Regions from separate parts of the Paenibacillus sp. FSL R10-2771 genome, predicted to be linked through region 1. Evidence: riboswitches for the same ligand, from Rfam matches in the RefSeq annotation. Region 1 holds a riboswitch; the other holds the start of a gene.
The links. A riboswitch is a leader RNA that binds a small molecule or an ion and turns the genes downstream of it on or off. The one in region 1 is predicted to bind cyclic di-AMP.

Region 1 (7,482 bases):
CGGAGAAATAGATGTACCACTTCCCGCTGATGTAATGAATTTCCGGCGCCCATACATAACCGCTCATAATACCGGTGGTATGCTTCGTCCAGATGACGACAGGCTCGCTGGCTGTAAGTCCGCCGATCGTCCGGGCTCTCCGCAGCTCAATCCGGTCATATTCGGGAACCGAAGCGGTGAAGTAATAATAGCCGTCACTATGCCGGTAAATGCAGGGGTCTGCCCGCTGCAGGACAACCGGGTTGGTGATTGTTTCATTCATTATGTAGCTATGTCCGTCCCCGAAGGCCGCCAGCAGCAGGCTGCGTTCCCCGGCAGTAACCGGAAGGACTCCGCCGTGGCGTTTGGTGTTTACACCAAGGTCGAACTCCCTGTCTGCAAGCACGCGGAAATCGCCGCTGCTAAGGTCAGACGTTAACAAGGGAAGATATCCCTTCCCTTCCGCATAACGGTCCACAATCAGGCACCATTCCCCGCGGCCGTTCAGCTTATAAATCTCCGGGCCTTCCACGCCCATAATGGCCTCCAGAACCGGCGCATCCACAAAGCTGAAGGCGTCTTTATCCAGCGACGCACCTTGCTCCACCCGGATATTCTTAGTTGTCTCATCCTTCGAGAAACGGTAGTAACTCCCGCCAGCAGCGATAATTGTCGTATCAATGATATGATTGTCGCGCTCAATGTACTTCTCTGCTGCCGTAAATTCCCGGAAATTCTTCGTGCGCGCGCTGTATATTTTATGCTTTCGTTCACTCTCATGCGGCTCCTGAGTAGCCGAAGCCCAGAATACCAGGAATTCATCCGCAGCCTCATCGTAAATCGCCTCAGGAGCCCATACACATCCGGCGCCCTCCACACCGACCGTAACTGCCCACGGCTGTGACCAGTTCACCAGATCAGCAGATTCCCAGACAATAATATCGCGGCTGCCGGCCTCCACTGCTGCACCCCAGCCCTTGCCGCTGGCAATGCGCAGATCGGTGGCAATCAGATAGAATTTGCTTTCCTTCGGCGAACGGATGATAAAGGGATCTCTGGCTCCCTTTTCCCCGAGCTCCGAGCGCAGAACAGGCAGACCCGCGTTCAGATCCTTAAAGTGCAGGCCGTCCTCACTGTAGGAGAAATAGACCTGTTCGCCATCCGGCTGCTCCCCGATGAAATGAACTAAGAGATAACCGGTGTATGCGGGTATAGATTGAGACAAGCTAAGCCCTCCTTAGGGAATTATTATACCGAACAAATCTTCCAGTCCGGCTTCGTGTCATTTAGTTAACACAAATATTAATCTATTTACTATTATATTAATATTATAGTTAGGGAACATAGATAGAGTCAATGCTGTTTCTGCTGAAATTCACCTGAGAAAAAAAGCCGCTGAACGGATTCAGCGGCTTCATTACCTTTTACATGGCTGCAATGTCTGCCGCCTAATGATAGCTGGGCAATAAAAATCAACCTGCTGGATCTCTCACGTTTACGGGATCACCGCTTTGATCTTCACCCGGGGCCAGTCGGGCTCCATCCTTGTTCAAGTAAGGTACACTGCGCCTATCCACTCAAAATTACAGCTTCGTTTCACCAGCCGGTTGCGCCTGAGACTGGTTACAGCCTTGCCTTCGCCATCAAAGCCCACAAAATTTGTTCATTTATTGTTCAGTTAAGACGTTTACACTATGCTCGAGGGAGGCATCTAACCTTGGGAAAAAAGCGAGCAGAAGAAAAACGGAAATGTGAGTGAGGTAGCTGCACTAACAACCATTACGCCAAAGGAATGTGCAAGCAACATTATTGGAAGGACTTTCGGTTTTATATAACAACCCTCTCCATTTATAGCATTTATATGTTGATTTTCCCGGTTAAGGATGTATTGAATCACGCCTATTGGATCGCCGGCGGATTATATAATCTCCCGGCTGTCTGGTTTTATTTTATACGGGAAAATGGTTTACGAGCGAAAAAAACCTCCCGTTTTACCCGATTGATCTCCTTTCAGCCATGTAGAGCTCCGGAAAGTTATCACAGATGTTATCAACATGCTCACTTACTCAATGGAAGGCAAACCTCTGCAGTTAAGAAATAACTATCTCTTCAAAACTCTCACACGTATATGCAGATGAAAAAAGATTATCCCAAATTCTATTTAATTTGCTGCATAACGCAATTAAGTATAACGGAGCAAGGAGAGATTATTATTGAAGCCTCTAGGGTTAAACAACGCCGCAACATTAGCGAAGATAAAGGATCTGCTGAAGTGGTCCGTGCAGGATCGTCCGGGCCTCTCTATGAGATGGCAAGACCCAATATTCTAATTGTGGACGAGGATCCGGTGAACCTGAAAGTGTTGGCTGATATTCTCTATGAAGAAAATTACAGATTAACTGCGGTCTCCAGTGCCGATGAAGCCCTTGAACTGATCCGCTCTGCTTCCTGGGATTTGTTAATTGCCGATGTGAAAATGCCGCAAATGTCAGGATATGAGCTTACCAAGCAGGTCAGACAACATTTTGATATTACGGAGCTGCCGATACTCTTGTTAATTACCCATTCGATTTCAGAAGAGTCATATACAGAATTCTTACATGGAGCCAATGACTATGTAACCAAACCTGTTGAAAGATTAGAGCTGAAGTACAGAGTGCAGGCATTAATTTCGTTGAAACAATCGATTGACCAAAGTCTGCGGATGGAAACAGCCTACTTGCAGGCCCAGATCAAACCGCATTTCTTATTCAACACCATCAACTCCATTATGGCCCTGAGTGAATTTGATATGGAACAGATGCGTAATGTAGCGGGTGCATTTGCAGATTACTTGCGGTATAGCGTTGATTTCATTAATACGAATCAGCTGGTGGATCTGGAGAATGAAATTTCCCTGGTGAAATCCTATTTATTCATTGAGCAAGTCCGTTTTGGAGACAGGTTAACTGTGGTGTGGGAGATCCAGCCCGCTCTCCGTTTCAAGCTTCCTCCGCTGTCCATCCAGCCGCTCGTTGAGAATGCAGTAAGACATGGATTGCTGAGCCGGGCGAAGGGCGGCGAACTGGTGGTGCGCATATATCAGGCGGAAGCTGGCGCCTGTGTACAGATTATAGATAATGGCAAAGGGATTCCGGCTGCCGAGATTGAGAACCTCCTAAGCCTTACCCGGCATAACACCGGGGGAATCGGCTTAAGGAATACCAACCGCCGTTTGGTTCAGCGGTATGGCCAGGGTCTTCTTATCCAGAGTGAACCGGGCAGGGGCACGACAGTATCGTTCATGATTCCTCTTGATAATCATCCGGTATCTTAAGTTCCAACCGGATTTCACCACCTCATAAATCACGTCTAATGTCCGCGCATCTGGGCATTACTCCCGATACCTCGGTTACGCGGGGGCAGTGGCTGAGTCTAAGCAAAATGGACAAGCTCAAACCATGAAGCTGCCGCTCATTGAATTCGGTCCGGAATGTATTTATTGCACCTTCAAGTGGTTAAGATGATCCGCAATCCGGTTAAGCTCATCGGCAAGCGCCGCCAGGGAAGCAACAAGCAGCTGCTGTCTGTCCGGCTTCTTCGGCTCGGCGCTGATTTTCTCCATTGGCGGAGGAGGTTGCAACTCCTTCTTGTCCTCTTTGCCATACATCGGAAAGCCGTCTTCAATCAGCAGACGAACAATGGTACTGAGATGGTAACGCTCTGCACGCAGTTCACTGATCCGCTTCAGTAGTTTCAAAGTTTCATAAGGGTAAAGCACCTGGTCTCCCTGACGGGTCGCGGCTACAAAATAAGAGAAATACTCTAGCCATCTCTTCACTGTGGTCGGAGGTAATTTCGATATCGTGATCAATTCCAGCTGCGTGTAATGGCGAACCATAACATCTCTCCTCTTTCTAGTGGACTTATATATTTTAATAGTATTCGTGTTCCACGAAATAAATGTGTGAAATTACTTATTTGCGTTTTTTCGCATCAAAAACGGCCAACTGCCTGCGAAGGCAGTTGGCCGTAGATCCATCCGGATATTGTCCTCGATCCTGCCTTGACCGGTCTCCAGAAACTTGTCGTAATATTTGAGTGCTTCTTCATGAAGTGCGTGGTACATATATTGCTCTCCAGCGTGGGCCCTCCGCCGCCAAATACTTATGCAACGGGCCGATCCACTGGATATTGCAGTCCCGCCGGACCCGCCGGTTTCGCCGGAGGCTTGAGGTTACCCTTCCCTCACTGTTCAGTTCCTTGAACAACCGATCCATTCAAAGTCATAAATGACCGCACCATACTCTGCTGCAATTTCCTTCGTGCGGTCTGTCGAGCTGGGCGAGCACAGCACCACTGGAACAAGCTACGATCACAGCCTTCTCTACAGATAAAGCGTCCAATAACAGCTTCAAATCTTCACATTGTGTGTCTACGATCCGACTAATCTCCACATCCATTTTACCGGACTGCCCGTTCCCTCTTAAATCGAATACGATTACTTTCGCACGCTTGCTGAAATAATCCGCTTGCGGCTCAAACAGATGATGGGAGGTCGAATAATCATGAATAAAAACAATGGGCAGACCGTTGCCCGACATCTCGTAATACAGCGACGTTCCATTCACTTCAATATGCGGCATAAACAGTGCATCCTCTCATGAACGCTTGCGGGGTTAGCTGCCGGATTCGGGCCTGAAAGTAGCCCTACTCGTCTATCCCGAGATTCACCCCATATAACCTGGTTCCCCCGCTTCCTATAAGGAATTCAGCGATTAAGTATTATTTTGCAGACGTTTCCTGACGCTCTTCCCCCAGGACCTTCAGATCATCCTGTATGCTTCCCTTCCATAAGGGAACTCCGGAACGGTAGGCTGCCCGGCCATTTAAATGGCCTGCCACCGGTGAAGTGATGAATACAAAAACAATCGCCAGCAGCAGCTTGATATTAACCGTTCCGTCTTTAAACCAAAAGTACAGGAAGCCTCCTGTCAGCAGACACAGCACCCCGAAGGTTGCACTTTTGGTGGCCGCATGTGAACGCAGGTACACATCAGGCAGCCGGACCAAGCCGAAGGCACTTAAGCCGCAGAAGACTGCACCCATCACCACAAGAATGGAGCTAATCAGTTCACCTGTCATTCGGGTTCCCTCCATCCTCTATAACGGCTCCCCGTTCAATATATCTGGCCAGTGCCGTTGTTCCAATAAACGTCAGAATACCGATAACCAGAATAACTTCAAGAAAGTCCTGGGTATCCAGCAGCATACAGAAAACAGTGATCATTGCGAGTACATGAATGCCTATCGTATCGAGCGCGGCAACCCTGTCTGATCGGGTTGGCCCTTTCAGGAGACGGAACAGGCATGCCAGCATCGCCAGCGCCAGAATGATCATTGCCACGGTTAGCATAACTTGGATCATTACCGGGTCACCTCCATAATCGCTTGTTCGAAAGTGCCTCTAATCTGCGCGACAAGCAGCTCTGCATCTTTAATATCAAGTGCATGAATGTACAGCGTCCTGCCATCCTTCGAAACATCAAGAGTCAGGGTTCCCGGCGTCAGACAGATCAGGCACGATAACAGCGTAACCTCCCAAGCCGAGGTCAAGGCAGTCTCATAAGCAAAGATACCGGGACGTATAGCCAGCTTTGGACGGATGATATGGCCGATGACCACGAAATTCGAGACCGTAAGTTCACGGGCAAAGATCAGCAGAAGCTTCAGTATAGCCCATATACGTATGAGATAGAATGGCCGGGTCCGGGCCAGGGATTTCGTCAAAATCAGCAATAATATAATACCGATGACGTAGCCGGCTATGAAGCTTGAGCCAGAGCCATCGTTATTTATCGCCATCCACAGAAAGGCAATCAACAGATTTAAGAGGAATTGTAGGGCCATCTTCTCTACTCCTTCATTATGGCTTCAATGTACCGCGCAGGTGACGCCAAAACCTCGCCTGCCTGCGATACATAAGCATAGACGGACTCGGCACCGACCCCCATAGCAATCACAAGCAGCAGGAGTCCGGCGGCAATAGCCGATGCAGCCTTCAAGTTCACTCTAGGCAATTCATTCACCGGTTCATTTCCCCAGAACGCCAGCCTGAACACCTTCATCAGGGAATACAGCACCAGTAAGCTCGATCCTAGTCCAATTAAGGACAACGTCAGCATTCCCTCAGCCAGAGCTCCGCGGATGATCAGAATCTTGCCGGCAAACCCGCTCAGCGGCGGAATACCTGTCAGGGCAAGAGCAAGGATAAAGAACATCCAGCCGATGAACGGATACCTTTTAATCATCCCGCCCATACTGCCTAGCCGGTCAGTTCCGGCTGCGGATATAATCATCCCGCCCAGAATAAACATGAGTCCCTTGGCCAGCATATCGTGCAGCAGATAGAAGACCGCCCCATTCAGTGAATCTGCAGTCCCTGCAGCGAGTCCAAAGGCTACAAATCCAACGCTGATAATGATGTTATAATTCAGAATCCTCGGGATATCCTTATAAGCGACTGCCCCCAGGCTGCCCAGAATCATGGTAGCAGCAGCCATCCAGGCAATCCAGTCATGGGTGAAGCCGGGATCGTTAACAAACAGCAGCGTGAAGGTACGGATGATTGCATAGAGTCCCACTTTGGTCAGCAGTGCACCGAACAACGCTCTAACAGCCGCCGGAGGCGCACTGTATGACCCTGGAAGCCAGAAGAACAGGAACAGCCCTGCCTTTAGGGAAAATACAATCAGGAACAAAACAGCAATCACATTAAGCACGCCGCCTTGTCCCGCTTCAGCGATACGCTGGGACAGGTGTGCCATGTTGAGTGTTCCTACTGCTGCATAGAGATAAGCTACCGCTGCTACAAACAGTGTCGAGGATACGATATTAATGAGCAGGTATTTCGATGTTTCTCTTAGCTGAAGCTTGGTCCCTCCGAGTGAGATGAGCGCATAAGAAGAAATCAGCATAACCTCAAAAAAGACAAACAGGTTGAAAATATCCCCGGTAAGAAATGAGCCGTATACCCCGACCAGCAAAAACTGAAAGAACGTATAATAATAGAACCGCTCCCGCTTCTCTCCAATGCTGCTGAAAGAGTAGCACAGAATCGCAAAGCTGACGATCGAAGCCATCATTACCAGCAACACAGCAAACATATCACCTACAAATACAATCCCGTACGGAGGAGCCCAGCCCCCCATCTGCAAGGTCTGTATGCCCTCAGAGTGGACACGTGAAACCAGCAGCACTGCAACCAGAATGTTCAGCAGACCGCTGAGCGCACTAATCACGCGCTGAAGCCGGATCTTCTCTTTGAGAAAAATCAGGATGACAGCCGTAGTCAGCGGAATGAGAATCGGGAGTACCAATAGATTGCTCATTCGTTGTCCTCCTTAATGCTGTCAATTTCGTCAGTACCCAGCGTCTGGTAAGACCGGTACGCGAGTACGAAGTAGAAGGCTGTAACCCCAAAGCTGATAACTATGGAGGTTAGAATCAATGCCTGCGGCAGCG
Region 2 (7,482 bases), 5.9 Mb from region 1:
GTACCTTGGAGGAGACAATTTTGCGAATTCGCTCTCCGGCATGATCGGGATCCGTGAGGATGATAACCCCTCTGCGTTCCATGGCTAATGTAATCTTCGCAATGACCTTGCGGTCCACTGCGGAACCGCCTGTTTCAATCGTATCCGCTTCTACGGCCCGCTTAACGGCCACGGTATCGCTTTTACCTTCGACGACAATTAATTCTTTAATCATAAATAATTTACTCCCTTACTCTAAAACGCAAAAAGAAGAGGATTCGCTCCCCTTCTTTTTGGCTAAAGAATGTATAAGTGATGAGCGGCAGCTCTCTAAATTCCGTAAGTGCTACCCCCACTATATCTTATAAACCGCTAATTTGCAAAAGACTTGCCGCTTAGTTAAGCTCCGGCTTCACAGGTCCAATCACATAGATGGTCCGCGACTTCCGGCCGAAATTACGGGCATGGCTCAGTGAATCGTAGTAAACATCCACCTTGTTGCCTTTAATGGCACCGCCGGTATCCTCTGCTCGGCGAAACCCTAATCCCTCAATGTACACCCACCAGCCAATTGGTATTACATTCGGATCCACTGCAATAGTGCGGCCTTCCGTTACGCGTGTGCCGGAGGCGGTGCGTGTTCCAATTCCCGGTTCTTCCGATGAATAAGCCGTCATGGATACGTTTTTGATCATTTTTTTGTATTCAAAATCTACGCCTGCCTTGCTCGTGACGTTGTTGCTCTTCGCACTGACTTTGGATGATTTGGAGGTTGTTGTTGCTTTGGATGTAGTTGCAGCAGCTACAACAGGCTTCGGAACCGCTTTGGTACCGACAGCAATAACCTTATCTTTGGTTACCGTCTGAACTTCCTTGCCGACCATATTCATGGAGACTAGCTCCCCATCCTGATATATCTTCTCGATATGCTGGATGATCGCGCCCGGCTTGCCTGCCTGTGCAACTCTTACGTCTCCCTTATACAGAGAGGGGTCTGCGGTTTTGATGACCTTAAAAGGCAAGTTTACTGTCCGCTGTACGGTCTGCTTGGTAATACGGACAATCTTGACTTCCATGTCGGGTGTGACTGCGGTATCAAGCGAAGGGAAAATCTTGTCATTGCCCTCCAGGCTGTAACCCAGCTTGGTAATGGCATCTCCGAGCGAATCCTCGGTGGTGTATATGGTCTTGGTTGCACCGTCTGCAGTAAGCACAAGCTTCTGCGCACGGGTGATTACGACACGGTCGCCGTCTTGTATTTCATCACTAAGGCCAATAGATAGCTCATCATACGGCTGCAGCGAAATTTGTTCCTTTGCCAGCACATCACTGAGCAGCGCTTCCCGCGTCTCCAGTGTCTGTACCTGTCCGTCTATAACTAAAATAATTTCTTTATTACTCTGACCGTGTACGTACAGCAGAATTAACAGTGCGATAACAATCGATATCACACCTGCAAGTGAAAGTACGCGAGGATTCACTTGCTTCAACCGTAATGCGAAAGACCTGCTGGATGATTGCGAATCATGGGATACCTCTGGTTGGAATACGCCCACTCTCTCCATCCTCCTTACATAGCCCCGTCGTCCAAGTTATATCAAGGTGACTGCATCATTTCTGACGAAACTAGGTTTGAGATTGCAACAGGATACGCCCGCATTGCTCCAGCGTTTCCTGCTCATGGATCGCCTGCTCGGCATAGCTACTCCGGATATCTGTTATATAACAGTATGCCGGGAACATCCGCATTATTCAAAACAAAAAAAAGCCCAAAAAAGAGTTCACAGAGGACTCTTTCGTGGCTTCTCCGGTGTCGAATACGCGGGAATGTTTATGCACGAGGTTTCCTCTCTTACTTGCGCTTACGGGGTTAGCTGTCGGGTTCGGGCATAAGAGAGACGCCCTATCTCAGGTCACCCGCTCACGGCGGTTGCCCTCAAATTCACCCCAAAGACCACGTGAAGAAATCAAATAAAGTCTGCGGCAATTCTGTGTTGTACTCTATGTACGGGCATGCGGCAGGGCATTTATTGGTTCCCCCGTTCTCCATACGGAGACTCAGCGAGACGATCCATGAAATAGTGACTGTCACAGTAACAACAGCTCACTGCACTGAAAAGATGATATCCTGTTTTGATACATGTTGTAAAGGACGATTCAACCACGTTTACGTAAAAAAATGATTAAAATATTGTAATATTCAGCCGTTTTTAGACTATAAAAGTTTAATATATCGGCTATACTTCATTTTTCACCGCTTTTTCTCCCGTTTTCAGACAATCCCAAATCGTTCCAGTGCGTTCGCATACGTAATTTCCGCCAATTCCTGTAAATCAATCCCTTTTATTGCCGCAGCTGCCTCCGCTACCAGTCTTACATGTGCGGTCTCATTCCGCTTGCCGCGGAAGGGGTGCGGAGTCAAATATGGGGAGTCCGTTTCGATCAGCAGCCGGTCCAGAGGAGTCTGGGCGAGCACCTCTTTGGGCACCCTGGCATTCTTAAACGTAATCGGTCCGCCGAAGGACAAATGGAAGCCGAGATCCAGACACATTTTGGCGCTTTCCCAGCTGCCGGAGAACGAATGCATCACCCCTCCAACCTCACCCGCTTTTTCCTCCCGCAGAATCCGGATTACATCCTCGTGGGCATCGCGGTTATGGATACAGATTGGCATCTTCAGTTCACGAGCCAGGCCAATTTGCTTGCGGAATACCTCATGCTGCACATCCTTAGGAGAGGTGTCCCAATAATAGTCAAGTCCGATCTCACCGATGGCCACTACCTTGGGATGACTGCAAAGCGAAGCGATCCATTCGAGGTCGCCCTCCTTCATACTGAATGCATCCTGTGGATGCCAGCCCACCGCTGCATAAATATAATCATATTTCTCTGCGAGCTCCATCGTTGTCGGAATCGTCTCCCGGTTGAAGCCGATATTGATCATTTTACTGACTCCGGACTCCAGCGCCCGGGCGATTACCTCCTCGCGGTCCTCGTCGAATTGCGGAGCATCCAGATGGGTATGTGTGTCGAATAACTGCATTATATTTCATCCTTTCCGCCTTGATTTCTATGATGAATTACAAGTATTTTAGGTTATTTTGCAAAAATATCTGCGATGGAGGGCGGCAGCTGTGAAAGGGCTTTCTGCAGCCTGTCCTGCGGGAAATAGAGATGGTATCTGCCTCGGTGAATCCCGCTGATTGAGCGTACAATATCCGATACCTCTGAGATCTCCCGCAGCTTATCATGACGGTCCAGAAGCAGAATCTGTTTGCTGTCAAAAGCATCCCCCGGACGGAATACATCATAAGGAAGATCTGTCGGAAAATCGATTTCCAGATCATAATCAGCACGCAGTCCGGCACCGGCAAAGCTGCGGCGGATTTCGTCAATTGTCTCTGTATCCAGATGCTCCATCTCCACATATTTATACAGTTTACGATGAATAAACCGGCTGCACAAGTCGCTTAAAATTTCATCTTTCTCCAGCGTCCACTGCATGAAGGCTGTCTGCATCAATGCCTCATCCAGCAGCAGGTACTGCTCCACCGTTACATCCCCGCGGAACAAATCACTTAGCGGCTCAATCATGAACCGGAAACCATAATCCTCCTGCACCAGCTCCTTGGCTCTGCGGAGAATCTGGCGCAGAATAATTTCCGAGCTGCGTGTTACCGGATGGAAATAGACCTGCCAGTACATCTGATAACGTGACATCAGGTAATCCTCAATCGCATGCATCCCGGATTCTTTAACAACTACCCGGCCGTCATAGGGGCGCAGCATCCGCAGAATCCGGTCAATGTCAATGGTTCCGTAATTTACCCCTGTATAATAGGCATCACGCAAAAGATAATCCATCCGGTCCGCATCCAGCGGCCCCGACACCAAATTGACAACAATTTCATGCTCATACGTTTTGGAGATCACAGAGGCTACTTTATTGGGGAAATCCTCAGCTACATCACGCAGAATAGTGGTGATTTCCGTATCCTCCAGAATGATCCGGCAGGTCCAGTCCTCATGATCCATTTCAAAAGCTTCTTCTATAGAATGGGAAAACGGGCCATGTCCCAAATCATGCAGCAGCGCCGCACACAGGGTAAGCAGACTCTCCTCAGGCATCCAATCCTTATATCCGCTCCGTTCAAACTGCGATATAATCCGCCGGGTAATTTCATAAACACCAAGCGAATGGGAAAACCGGCTGTGTTCTGCGCCATGGAAAGTCAGATAAGAGGTACCGAGCTGGCGGATGCGCCGCAGACGCTGGAACTCCTTGGTGTTAATCAGACGCCAGATAATGGTGTCCTGGACGTGAATGTAGTTATGAACCGGATCTTTAAATACCTTCTCTTCTGTCAGCGGTTGCTTCATGAGATCAACTCCTTTGAATAATATCCATAGAAATAGGGTGGAATTACAGTTATAATAATAAATATTGTCGTACTTTGTCGAATTATGACAATTTAGCAATTTACAAATCGACAAATATTTTCGAGGTTCTTTTTGGGATATATGCCTAACCAATGGCGGTATGAATGTTTCCTTCAAAGTTTCCTTAAAATTCGCCTCAAAAAAGGTTGACTGTTTTGGGAATGGTTGGTATTATAAATATCATAAAACAGTGAACAATGTCGAATATTGACGCTTTTGATAATTGAGAGGAGCAACGATTGTAATGATGAAATCAACAGGAATTGTACGTAAGGTAGATGAGCTTGGACGGGTCGTTATTCCAATTGAATTGCGCCGCACACTGGGTATTGGAGAAAAAGATGCGCTCGAAATTTACGTGGACGGTGAGCGGATCATGCTTAAGAAATATGAGCCTGCCTGCATTTTCTGCGGTAATGCTGAGAATGTAACCTATTTCAAAGGTAAAATTGTTTGTCATGAATGTATTTCTGCTATCCCTACCCCTGTGACAAACTAAACCAAATAGGTTATAATAGGAACTAATCAAATTGTTAATTCTAACCTTTTTATATCTCCTTGGCCTCCCGTTAGCGCGGGAGGTATTTTTTTGCACTTTTTTCGGGGACTTTCCCCGGATACCCCTTTACCCTATTTAAACATTAACTATTAAATTCATAACCCTTAGATCATAATCCTTAACTTCTTCTTACCCTCCCAAACCCTCCCTATAGGGAGGCCCCCAAGGGCCCCGGCCCTCTGGACACCCGGAAGCTTGGTTAACTGTGCAGATGGGGCGGAAGGAAGTCATGTTCGGCGGTGGACCGGCCCTTTTCGGACTCCCTGAAGGTGCATCCTCAGGGCCTTGCCATGCGCAGTGTTTCGCCGCACGCTTCGCTCTTGCGGCGGATGTGCGGTTACGCTCTTGAGTGACGTTGGAGTGTGGAACCGCTCTCCCTGCACGAATCGCTTTAAGTCGGAGCCGATTAGCAACTTTGGTGCGTGCTGGTTATTTGCCTTCATGTTACCTTCGTGCTGCGGCACGCTCTCCCTGCGGGAATTGCTATCTGTCAGAGTGGCAGTTAACACTGGTGTAGCCAGTTGATACGGGCAAATGTTTAGGTGCAATATTGGATAATCGGTCTTGGAAAAAATGGATAGCTGCATTCTGTACAGTTATTTAATGCCAAAGTGAGCGGATGATTAATTTAGTTGCATTTCATACAATTATATCCATACATATCCTCTAAATCATCCTTTTTCCATAAATATAAATGTACAAACTACACTTATATCTAATATAAGGAATAATTATATCCAAATAAGTGTACAGAATACAATTATTTCATCAAGCATTCTAATCATCTGAGCTATTTCGGAGTTTATCTAACAGATGCTTAACTCGCAATAATGTGATCAGTTACGCTATCCCCTTATTCCCGCTCCAGCAGCGCATTATAAATATCGCGCTTGGCCAAGCCACGGTCAGAGGCAGCTTTTTTCATCGCGTCTTTGCGCGTCAAGCCTGATGTTTCATAATGGGCAACATGAGCTTCGATGCTCAGCTCCCGCCACCAGGAGGACTCGGCGAGCTCCGCCTCTTCTTTGCTCTCTCCCTCAAGCACAATTACGTACTCACCAAGCGGAGGATGCTCCTCCAGCCAGGCACAACACTCTTTAATCGTACCGCGCAGAAACTCCTCATACCGTTTGGTCAGTTCACGGGCCAGTGTAACCCGGCGGTTGCCGAAGGCTTCCTGCAAATGGACCAGCGTCTTAGCGACACGATGTGGTGATTCATAGAAGAGCAGTGTGCCTTGAGCAGCACGGAGAGGTGCCAGAACGGCCCGGATATCCTTGCGCTCTCTGGGCAGAAAACCGATAAATGTGAAGCTGGCGGTAGGCAATCCTGAAGCAATCAAAGCTGACAGCGCCGCGTTAGCTCCAGGAATCGGAATGACCGGAATTTGATGACTTACAGCCAGTGCTACCAGGTCCGCTCCAGGGTCTGAAATCGCCGGCAGGCCGGCATCGCTGACAAGGGCTAAATTTTTACCTTCTATTATATAGCGTATCAATTCAGGTCCGCTTGCCGCCTTATTGTGCTCATGGTAACTGAAAAGCATCGAGGGTGTAATTTCAAAATGGCTCAGTAATTTACGCGTCTGTCTTGTATCCTCTGCGGCGATAATATCGCATTCCTTCAGCGTGCGCACCGCGCGGTACGTCATATCTTCCAGATTGCCGATCGGAGTAGCCACCAGATACAGACAGCCGCATCCTTCGGGCTTTGCTCCATCATTATTATTTTGAAAGCTGCTTTGGCAGGTTATCGTCATTGGCTGTTATCCTCTTTGTTCCCATAATAAATATCCATTATCTCAGGGCAGTATTGATTGTCCTCATTATATACGATTAAAGGCGGTTGTAAACGCACCTCCGGCTTCCCGTCGCGCGCCGCTTCAATCAGTACCATATTCGCCTCCAGATGCGCACGGGGATGTACAAAGCGGATCAGCTTCGGCTCCAGCCGGTGCTTACGCATTAGACTGATGATATCCACCAGACGCTGCGGCTTATGTACCATACTGACTTTGCCTCCAGTGCGGACCAGCCGGACACAGGCCTGAATGACCTCCTCCAGCGTACAGCCAATTTCATGACGGGCCATGGCCTGATGTGAATTCAGCTTCAGGTCGCTCCCGTTAAGCGGCATATAAGGGGGATTAACCGTTATTGCATCATATACACCATACCCTGCGGTATTATGCAGCTCCCGCAAATCACCTTCATGGATCAGCACCCGCTCCTCCAGCCTGTTCAAGGCTACACTGCGCCGGGCCATGTCGGCAAGACGGGGCTGAATTTCTATCCCTTCAATAGAAGCTTTGGTACGCGTGGTCAGCAGCATAGGGATAACTCCGTTGCCGGTGCATAGATCAAGTACTCTTCCGCGCGGCGGTATACTGGCGAACCGGGCCAGCAGCACAGCATCCATCGAGAAGCTGAATACTTCATCACTCTGGATAATCCGCAGATCATGGGTTAGCAAGTCATCGATCCGCTCTGCACTATGCAAGGGCA

Region 2: it holds a riboswitch for cyclic di-AMP, as region 1 does, so the genes downstream of both, NSU14_RS32210 (3D domain-containing protein) here and NSU14_RS06560 (alpha/beta fold hydrolase) in region 1, are expected to answer to the same signal.

Annotation. Positions count from the first base shown of each region.
Region 1 covers NZ_JBBOBM010000001.1:1,549,865-1,557,346, reverse strand. The annotation lists gene NSU14_RS06580 (glycoside hydrolase family 43 protein) at 1-262, opposite strand, end outside; partial or broken gene NSU14_RS06575 (glycoside hydrolase family 43 protein) at 536-1,204, opposite strand; gene NSU14_RS06570 (histidine kinase) at 2,108-3,295, shown strand; gene NSU14_RS06565 (MerR family transcriptional regulator) at 3,458-3,859, opposite strand; gene NSU14_RS06560 (alpha/beta fold hydrolase) at 4,245-4,604, opposite strand; cyclic di-AMP (ydaO/yuaA leader) riboswitch at 4,612-4,745, opposite strand; gene mnhG (monovalent cation/H(+) antiporter subunit G) at 4,744-5,103, opposite strand; gene NSU14_RS06550 (Na(+)/H(+) antiporter subunit F1) at 5,093-5,386, opposite strand; gene NSU14_RS06545 (Na+/H+ antiporter subunit E) at 5,386-5,868, opposite strand; gene NSU14_RS06540 (Na+/H+ antiporter subunit D) at 5,874-7,349, opposite strand; gene NSU14_RS06535 (Na(+)/H(+) antiporter subunit C) at 7,346-7,482, opposite strand, start outside.
Region 2 covers NZ_JBBOBM010000001.1:7,432,969-7,440,450, forward strand. The annotation lists gene rnmV (ribonuclease M5) at 1-214, opposite strand, end outside; gene NSU14_RS32210 (3D domain-containing protein) at 375-1,535, opposite strand; cyclic di-AMP (ydaO/yuaA leader) riboswitch at 1,824-2,053, opposite strand; gene NSU14_RS32215 (TatD family hydrolase) at 2,252-3,022, opposite strand; gene NSU14_RS32220 (HD domain-containing protein) at 3,076-4,359, opposite strand; gene NSU14_RS32225 (AbrB/MazE/SpoVT family DNA-binding domain-containing protein) at 4,664-4,918, shown strand; gene rsmI (16S rRNA (cytidine(1402)-2'-O)-methyltransferase) at 5,832-6,737, opposite strand; gene NSU14_RS32235 (tRNA1(Val) (adenine(37)-N6)-methyltransferase) at 6,734-7,482, opposite strand, start outside.